2 regions of the Streptomyces sp. NPDC003697 genome follow, and region 1 is predicted to be linked to the other one. Evidence: riboswitches for the same ligand, from Rfam matches in the RefSeq annotation. Region 1 holds a riboswitch; the other holds the start of a gene.
The links. A riboswitch is a leader RNA that binds a small molecule or an ion and turns the genes downstream of it on or off. The one in region 1 is predicted to bind cyclic di-AMP.

Region 1 (4,189 bases):
AGTGCGACGGCCGCCGCGCCCGCGTCGAGGACGTGGTCGCCGAGCCGGACGCCGACGGTGCGTTCCGTGCAACCGGCGCGGGAGAAGACGCCGTAGGGCAGGTTGTGCGGGCCGAAGGGGTCGCCCTCGGGGACCTCGAAGGGGGGCATGGGGTGGCTGCCTCTCTTTCGTGCTGTCTGTCGCGCACGTCGTCGTGCACGCCCTCGTCCGGCTCCGTGCCGCTCTCGCGCACGCCGGGGCCGGACACCTGCCGTGCGCGCGCCGGGCTGGGTGTGTGGTAGCGCCACACGTTACGGGGGCGTTGCCCGTCTTGGGCAGTGTCAAAAGGGTGCGTACGCGATCACCCTGGGGTGTGCCCGAGAAGGTCGTGCCCGAGAGAGGGCGTGCCCTAGGGGGTCGTGCCCGAGGGGCGGCCGGAATCCGGACGGCGGCGGCCGCGGCCGTCCGGATTCCGTTGAGTCGGAGGGGCCGCCGGTCCGTATTCTCTGATCATGGCCGCCTCCCTCGCATACGCACTCGTCGCCACCGACCTGGACGGAACGCTGCTGCGCGGCGACGACACCGTGTCCGGGCGGTCGCTCGCCGCACTCGCGCGGGTGGCGGACGCCGGTGCCCGGCACCTGGTCGTGACCGGGCGCCCGGCGCCGAGGGTGCGCTCGCTGTGCGGCGCCCTGGGCAGCACGGGACTGGCGGTGTGCGGTCAGGGCGCGCAGGTGTACGACGCCGGGGCGAACCGGCTGCTGTGGTCGGTCACCCTCGACCGGGAACTCGCCGAGACCGCGCTCGGCAAGATCGAGGCCGAGGTGGGGGAGGTGCACGCGGCGGTGGACCAGGACGGGGTCGACGGGCTCACGCTGGTCGAGCCCGGATACGTCATGCCGCACCCCACACTGCCCGCCGTACGGGTCGAACGGCGCGACGAGCTGTGGTCCCTGCCCGTGGCCAAGGTGCTGCTGCGTCACCCCGCGCTGTCGGACGACGAGTTGGCGGCGGTGGCGCGGGGCGTGGTCGGTTCCCTGGCGACGGTCACCATGTCGGGCCCCGGGACCGTCGAACTCCAGCCGTGCGGCATCACCAAGGCCACCGGGCTGGCGCTGGCCGCCGAGCACCTCGGGCTGAGCCGTGACCACGCCCTCGCCTTCGGCGACATGCCCAACGACGTCCCGATGTTCCAGTGGGCCGCCCGCGGCGTCGCGATGGCCAACGCCCACCCCGAACTGAAGGCGGTGGCCGACGAGGTCACGCTGTCGAACGAGGACGACGGCATCGCCGTCGTCCTCGAGCGGTTGTTCCCGGGCCGGTAGGCGGAGCGCCTCCGGCCGGTGTGTTGTGTGGAGCGCCTCCGGTCCGGTGTGATGCCGGACAGCCGGCGCGGGGGCGGGCGCCGCCGGACGCCCGCCCCCGGACCGCCTGCCGGTGTCCGTCCGTCAGTAGGCGCCGTTGACGTTGTCGATCGAGCCGTACCGCTTGGCCGCGTAGTTGCAGGCGGCGGTGATGTTCGCGACCGGGTCGTAGATGTCGAAGGATGTGCCGGGCACGTGGTAGGCCTTGAACGTCGGGTCGATGACCTGGAGCAGGCCCTTGGACGGGATGCCCTTGGCCGCGTTGGAGTCCCAGTTGTTGATGGCCAGCGGGTTGCCCGAGGACTCGCGCATGATGTTGCGGCGGATGCCGTCGTACGAGCCCGGGATGCCCTGCTTGGCCATGATCGACAGGGAGGCCCGGATCCAGCCGTCGAGGTTGTTCGCGTAGCCGAGGGAGCTCGCGGTGGCCGGGGCCGGCTTCGCCTCGGCGGCGGATGCGCCGGTGGCGCCGAGAAGCGGCAGGGCGAGGACGGCCGCACCGGTGCCGGCGACGGCGAGGGTGCGGGTGAGGCGGGCGAAACGGGTGGTGCGGTGCTGCTGAGCCTGAGCAGGCATGGGCCGATTCCTCTCCGTCGCCTGCGAGGTGAGCTGTCGGGTTCGGGCTGGAGATGCCCGGCCGCGCTCCGGGGAGCGCGACTTCACCCCGAGCCGGTCCGGTAGTGGCGCGCGACGCATCTGACGTGTCGTGCGGCTCCGGCCCGGCGACTTACCTGGGTCCCCCGCTCCTGCCGTGGACGGTTCGGTCGATGGGTTCTCGGGCGGTGGCAGGATTCGGCGTCCGCCCGACGGCCGGGAACGTATGCGAGAGCACATGTCCGGAACAAGTGCCGGAATCACACAACGCCCTGATTGACCTTGAAGTGGGGGTTATGAGGCGCTTGATCCTTTGCGGTCGCCAAGGGGTAACTTCCTTGCCCTGCAAGGAAAACGGGGTAGAGCGGGCGTTCGGTGCGCGCCAGCCCCCGAGTGGCTCAAATCACTGTTTGCGTCGACGAGGGCATTCGGGGCTAACGGGATAACACGCTCAATACGGTCAAAAGGCCACGCGATCGGCGGCTCGAGCGGATGATGTGGTGGTGACCCCCGCGCGCCGGAGTGGGGAGTTCCGAGTCGCGAAGCCCGGACCCCTGAGTCGGTGCCGCTCTCGCACCGTCGCCCCCCGGCCGGGGATCGGCGGCACGCCAGGGGGCATGCGCATGACCGGAATGGAGGGTGGGTCCGGTGAGGGGTACGGCGGAGCGGGGTAGGAGAAAGGGGTCGGCCAAAATACATACTTATCGGCCGATGGAGCGCATACCGGGCGTGATCCGATACCGCCTGGCCTGTATCGGTGGGCGCTATCGGTGATCGAAACGTGACCGGATACGCTGACTTGAGTGATGGCAGCGACCTATCGACAAGCCGTGTAAGCGCCAGCAGACACCAGCAGACAGGAGATCCCTCGTGACCGTCGTCGGGCCGTTCGGGCTGAGCGTGCGGGACCAGGCTCTCGAAGCCGATGTCCAGGCCGGAATGGCGGCTGTCGAGGAAGGGCTGCTCGAAGCCACGAAGAGCGAGGTCCCCTTCATCACGGAGGCCGCGCAGCACCTCGTCAAGGCGGGTGGCAAGCGTTTCCGGCCACTGCTCGTGATGCTGGCGGCGCAGTTCGGGGACCCGTACGCGCCGGGGATCGTGCCGTCCGCGGTGGTCGTGGAGCTCACCCATCTGGCGACGCTGTACCACGACGACGTGATGGACGAGGCCGGGGTGCGGCGGGGGGTGCCCAGCGCGAACGCCCGCTGGGGCAACTCCGTCGCGGTCCTGACCGGCGACTTCCTGTTCGCCCGGGCCTCCCAGATCCTCGCCGACCTCGGCCCGGAGGCGGTCCGGGTGCAGGCCGTGGCGTTCGAGCGGCTCGTCACCGGGCAGATCCTGGAGACGGCGGGGCCGCAGGACGGACGCGACCCGGTCGACCACTACCTGGACGTGCTCGGCGGCAAGACGGGATCCCTGGTGGCGGTGTCGTGCCGTTTCGGGGCCATGATGTCCGGCGCCGACGAGACGGTCGTCGACGTGCTGACGCAGTACGGGGAGCGGCTGGGGGTCGCCTTCCAGCTCGCGGACGACGTGCTCGACATCGCGAGCGACTCGCGCGAGTCCGGAAAGACGCCGGGCACCGATCTGCGGGAGGGCATCGCGACGCTGCCGGTGCTGCGGCTGCGGGAGCGTGCGGCACGGCAGGGGCTGGCCGAGGACATCGCGCTGTGCGAGCTGCTGGACTCCGACCTGAGCGACGACGCACGGCACGCGGAGGCGCTCGCGGCGCTGCGCGCGCACCCGGCGCTGGAGCAGGCGCGGCGGGACACCGTCCGCTACGCCGAGGAGGCGCGGGCCGCGCTGGCCCCGCTGCGGGACTGCGAGGCGAAGGCGGCGCTGCTGGAGCTGTGCGACGCGGTGGTGCACCGGGCGGGCTGAGCGCCCGGCGCGGAAGTCACCGCCGACACGCGATCCGCACCCGCGCACCCCGCGCCGCCGGGCAGCCACTTCCTGCGGGTCCGGGACAGGCGCGCCTCGCCCTCCGTTCTCCGTGACCCGGGTCACGTCCCCGGTGCGGCCTCGGCGTGCAGGTCCCACGCCGACCCCTACGGGGCGGGGGAGACGCCGGCCCCTCGTGTCATACCGCAGTCGTACGTGGAGTTGGCTCCGCGGTCTGACGCTTCGTCGCGGCCGATTTGGTCAGATGGAGAGACGGACTACACCACTTCTCACCCGATCAGGTGAGAATGGCGGCTTGGGGTGACGGGGGCCTCCCCCGCTCCCGCGACAGCGACAACGCGGTGGCGAGA
Region 2 (4,189 bases), on a different contig from region 1:
CATCGCGACGGCCGCGAGTTCCTGCAGGTTCTCGATGCGGGTCTCGTCCTGCGGATCGGTGGACGCCTGCAACTCGGCCAGGTAGCCGGTGCGTTCGAGGACCGCCTCCAGGACCGTGGCGGGGCCGGCGCCCGACTCGACGACCGTGCGCAGCTCCTCCATCAGCGTGTTGAACCGCTTGACCGCGTTCGTGGAGCGGGCCGCCATGCCGTACGCCTCGTCGACGCGGCGCAGGGCCTGCGGGAAACTGATCTTCTCGCGCTGGGCGAGTGCGTCGATCATCGCCTCGGCGCGGTCCCCGATGCCCCGCTTGGGCACGTTGAGGATGCGGCGCAGCGGCACCGAGTCCTCGGGGTTGGCCAGCACCCGCAGGTAGGCCAGGACGTCCCGGACCTCCTTGCGCTCGTAGAAGCGGACTCCGCCGACGACCTTGTAGGGCAGGCCGACGCGGATGAACACCTCTTCGAACACACGGGACTGGGCGTTGGTCCGGTAGAAGACGGCGACGTCGCCTGCCTTGGCGTCGCCCGCGTCGGTCAGGCGGTCTATCTCCTCGGCGACGAACTGGGCCTCGTCGTGCTCGGTGTCCGCGACGTACCCGGTGATGCGGGCACCGGCGCCCGCATTGGTCCACAGGTTCTTCGGGCGCCGGGACTCGTTGCGCTCGATGACCGCGTTGGCGGCGGACAGGATCGTCTGCGTCGAGCGGTAGTTCTGCTCCAGCAGGATGGTCGTGGCGTCCGGGTAGTCCTCCTCGAACTGGAGGATGTTGCGGATGGTCGCGCCGCGGAAGGCGTAGATCGACTGGTCGGCGTCACCCACCACGCACAGCTCGGCCGGCGGGACGTCGTCCTCGCCCGGCGGTACGTCCACGGGGTGCTCGGAGGTGCCGACGAGTTCCCGTACGAGGGCGTACTGGGCGTGGTTCGTGTCCTGGTACTCGTCGACGAGTACATGACGGAAACGGCGGCGGTAGTGCCCGGCGACGTCCGGGAAGGCGCGCAGCAGGTTGACCGTCGTCATGATCAGGTCGTCGAAGTCGAGGGCGTTCGCCTCACGCAGCCGCGACTGGTACAGGGCGTAGGCCTGGGCGAGGGTCTTCTCGAAGCCGTCGGTGGCCTGGGCGGCGAAGTCCTCCTCGTCGATCAGTTCGTTCTTGAGGTTGCTGATCTTGGCGCTGAACGACTTCGGCGGGTAGCGCTTGGGGTCCAGGTCGAGATCGCGGCAGACCAGGGCCATCAGGCGCTTGGAGTCGGCGGCGTCGTAGATCGAGAAGGACGAGGTGAAGCCGAGCTTCTTCGACTCCCTGCGCAGGATGCGGACGCATGCGCTGTGGAAGGTCATCACCCACATCGCGCTCGCGCGCGGGCCGACGAGCTGCTCGACGCGCTCCTTCATCTCCCCCGCGGCCTTGTTCGTGAAGGTGATCGCGAGGATCTGGCCGGGGTGGACGCCCCGCTCGCCGAGCAGGTGGGCGATGCGGTGCGTGAGCACACGGGTCTTGCCGGAGCCGGCGCCGGCCACGATGAGCAGGGGCGAGCCGGCGTGCACGACCGCGGCACGCTGGTTGTCGTTGAGCCCCCGCAGGAGCGCGGCGGCGTCCACGACCGGGCGCGGGGCGCCGTCGCGGTAGTACCCTCCCGCACTCTCGCCCCCGCCGGAGCCGGAGGCGCCCCACCGGTCCGGCGGCACGTCGAACTTCCCCCCGAACAGATCGTCCGGAACCGGTTCCGGAGCGTGCTCGTCGTCGGGCGGTGGGGGCTCCCCCTCGTGGCCCCGCGGAGCCTGGAGGTCGGCCAGGAAGCTGTCGTCAAAGAGGCTGCTCATCGCTCTACGAGTCTAGGGCGCCGCACCGACAACCGGCCGCCGCCCTGAAACATCGCCCGATCCGCCCGGCCGGCAACCGTCCGCGACCGGTCATGACCGGCTGTGGTCTGCTTCGCTCGGTGAACGACCGTCCACGATCGGTCGGCGACCGCTCCCCCACGCTCCCGGCGGCGACCGGAAGATCTCCTCACGGAGCGGAGCCGCACGCTCACAGGAACGGCAGACCCGCCCCAGGTCACGGAAATGTATCGGGCATATCGCACATCAACCTTCACAACAGCCACACCAGTTGGCTAGCGTGCCGTCGGACCGTACGACCCTCTCCGGCGAACGTCGCCGGGCCGTGCGGCCTCCGCCGAGTCCGGCCTCGCCGCCATGGGAGCCGGAGCCGGGGACCCACACCGAACCCCGGGGTGAATCGGTCCGGACCTCCCCGCGAGTACGGACCGTAGGGCAACCCTTCCGAACCACCCGCCCGAACCCGACAGCTAACCCGGTAGGCGGACGATGGAAGGAGTCGCCTCCCTTGGCGTCGCACCGCAAGACGCGCCCCACGGGTACGGGCGTGGCAGGCATACGCACCCCCGCGCTGGCCACCGCCGCCCTCACCTCCGTGGCCCTGCTCTCCCAGTCGGCCAACGCCGCCCCCGCCGACGACGACAGGCCCAGCATCGAAGAAGTCGAGAAGAAGGTCGACGACCTGTACCGCCAGGCCGAGTCGGCGACCGAGAAGTACAACGCCGCCAAGGAGAGGACCGGCAAGCAGCGCAAGCGCGTCACCACCCTCCTCGACGACGTGGCCAAGCGCACCGAACGGCTCAACAGGGCGCGTGAGCGGCTGGGATCGTTCGCCGCCGCCCAGTACCGCACCGGTGCCTCCGCGCCCGACACCGCCACCTTCCTGCTCGCCGACACGCCCCAGGACTACTTCGACCAGGCGCAGCTGATGAGCCGGCTGACCGAACGTCAGAAGAGCATGGTGGACGACTACGTCACCGAGCAGTCGGCGACCATGGAGAAGCGGCGGGAGGCCACCCGCAGCCTGGAGACGCTGACCGAGTCGCAGGACGACATCAGGACGGCCAAGACCACTGTCCAGAGGAAGCTCGCGGACGCGCGCGAGCTGCTGGCCACGCTGAGCGCCCAGGAGAAGGCGCGGCTGGCGGCCCTCGAGGAGCAGCGGCAGCAGGAGGCCGCCCGTAGGGCCGCGGAGCTGGCGCGGCAGCAGGCGGCCCGTACGGCGGACCAGGCCGCGCGACAGGACGCCGGCACCTCGGGGCCTGCGGCGGGGCCGTCCGCGAGCCCCTCGGGAGGGGCAGGTTCCCCGACGTCGGACCTCTCGTCCGCCACCAAGGCCGACAAGGCCCTCGCCTTCGCCCGCGACCAGATCGGCAAGCCGTACGTCTGGGGCGCGACGGGGCCGGGCTCCTACGACTGCTCCGGGCTCACCCAGGCCGCCTGGAAGGCCGCCGGCGTCACCCTGCCGCGCACCACCTACGACCAGGTCGACGCGGGCACGACGGTGCCGCTCTCCCAGGCCCGGCCCGGAGACCTGGTCTTCTTCTACGACGACATCAGCCACGTCGGCGTCTACATCGGCGACGGCATGATGATCCACGCCCCCAAGCCCGGCGCCTATGTGCGCGAGGAGTCCGTCTACTACGACGGCGAGTCGGCGATCCACAGCGTGGTGCGCCCGGCCTGACCGAGGGCGTCCCCCCGCGCCCCGGGGGCGCCTCCGGCTGATCCGGTGGCCTCCCGCCCGGCACCGAACCGGGCACCGATCCGGCACGCGCACGGCGGGCGGGACCGGAAGCGCGTCGCCGGTCCCGAGGACCGGCGCGCGCCGAACGGGCCGGTCAGGTCCAGAGCACCGCGATGAAGACGTTCGCCGTGGTCAGCAGCCCGACCAGCCCGAACATGCCCTTGCTCACCCTCTCCTCGTCCCGCTTCACGTAGACCAGGCCCATGATCACGATCAGCAGCGCCAGCTTCACGCCGATCTTGATGTTGTTGACGTGCTGGTCGTCGGCCTGGTTGAGGCCGACCAGGATCACGCCGGTGACCAGCATGGTCAGGGCACCGTGCAGCATCCCCGGCACGAAGCGGGCGGTGCCCTGGCCCATCGCCTTCACCTGGGTGAGGAAACCACCGAGGAGCGCGGCGATGCCGACGATGTGCAGACCGACGAAGAGATGGATGAGTACGTCCATGGCCCGGGAGCCTACGCGGCCCCGCCGCGCCGCCTTCGTCCGGCCCATAGCACCTCACCGGTCGTCGACGCCCCGCGCACGCCGGCATCGGTCATCACCCCCGTCAAGACGGAACCGCCGGCCCGTGCTCGCGGTCGCTTACGGTCAAC

Region 2: another riboswitch for cyclic di-AMP. It lies ahead of ACWDNY_RS14095 (NlpC/P60 family protein); the one in region 1 lies ahead of ACWDNY_RS03535 (transglycosylase SLT domain-containing protein).

The regions. Positions count from the first base shown of each region.
Region 1 is NZ_JBSFNN010000005.1:106,710-110,898, forward strand. It holds gene fahA (fumarylacetoacetase) at 1-149, opposite strand, end outside; gene ACWDNY_RS03530 (HAD family hydrolase) at 492-1,304, shown strand; gene ACWDNY_RS03535 (transglycosylase SLT domain-containing protein) at 1,428-1,919, opposite strand; cyclic di-AMP (ydaO/yuaA leader) riboswitch at 1,925-2,119, opposite strand; gene ACWDNY_RS03540 (polyprenyl synthetase family protein) at 2,808-3,818, shown strand.
Region 2 is NZ_JBSFNN010000027.1:69,513-73,701, reverse strand. It holds gene pcrA (DNA helicase PcrA) at 1-1,827, opposite strand, end outside; cyclic di-AMP (ydaO/yuaA leader) riboswitch at 2,171-2,345, shown strand; gene ACWDNY_RS14095 (NlpC/P60 family protein) at 2,354-3,532, shown strand; gene ACWDNY_RS14090 (hypothetical protein) at 3,687-4,040, opposite strand.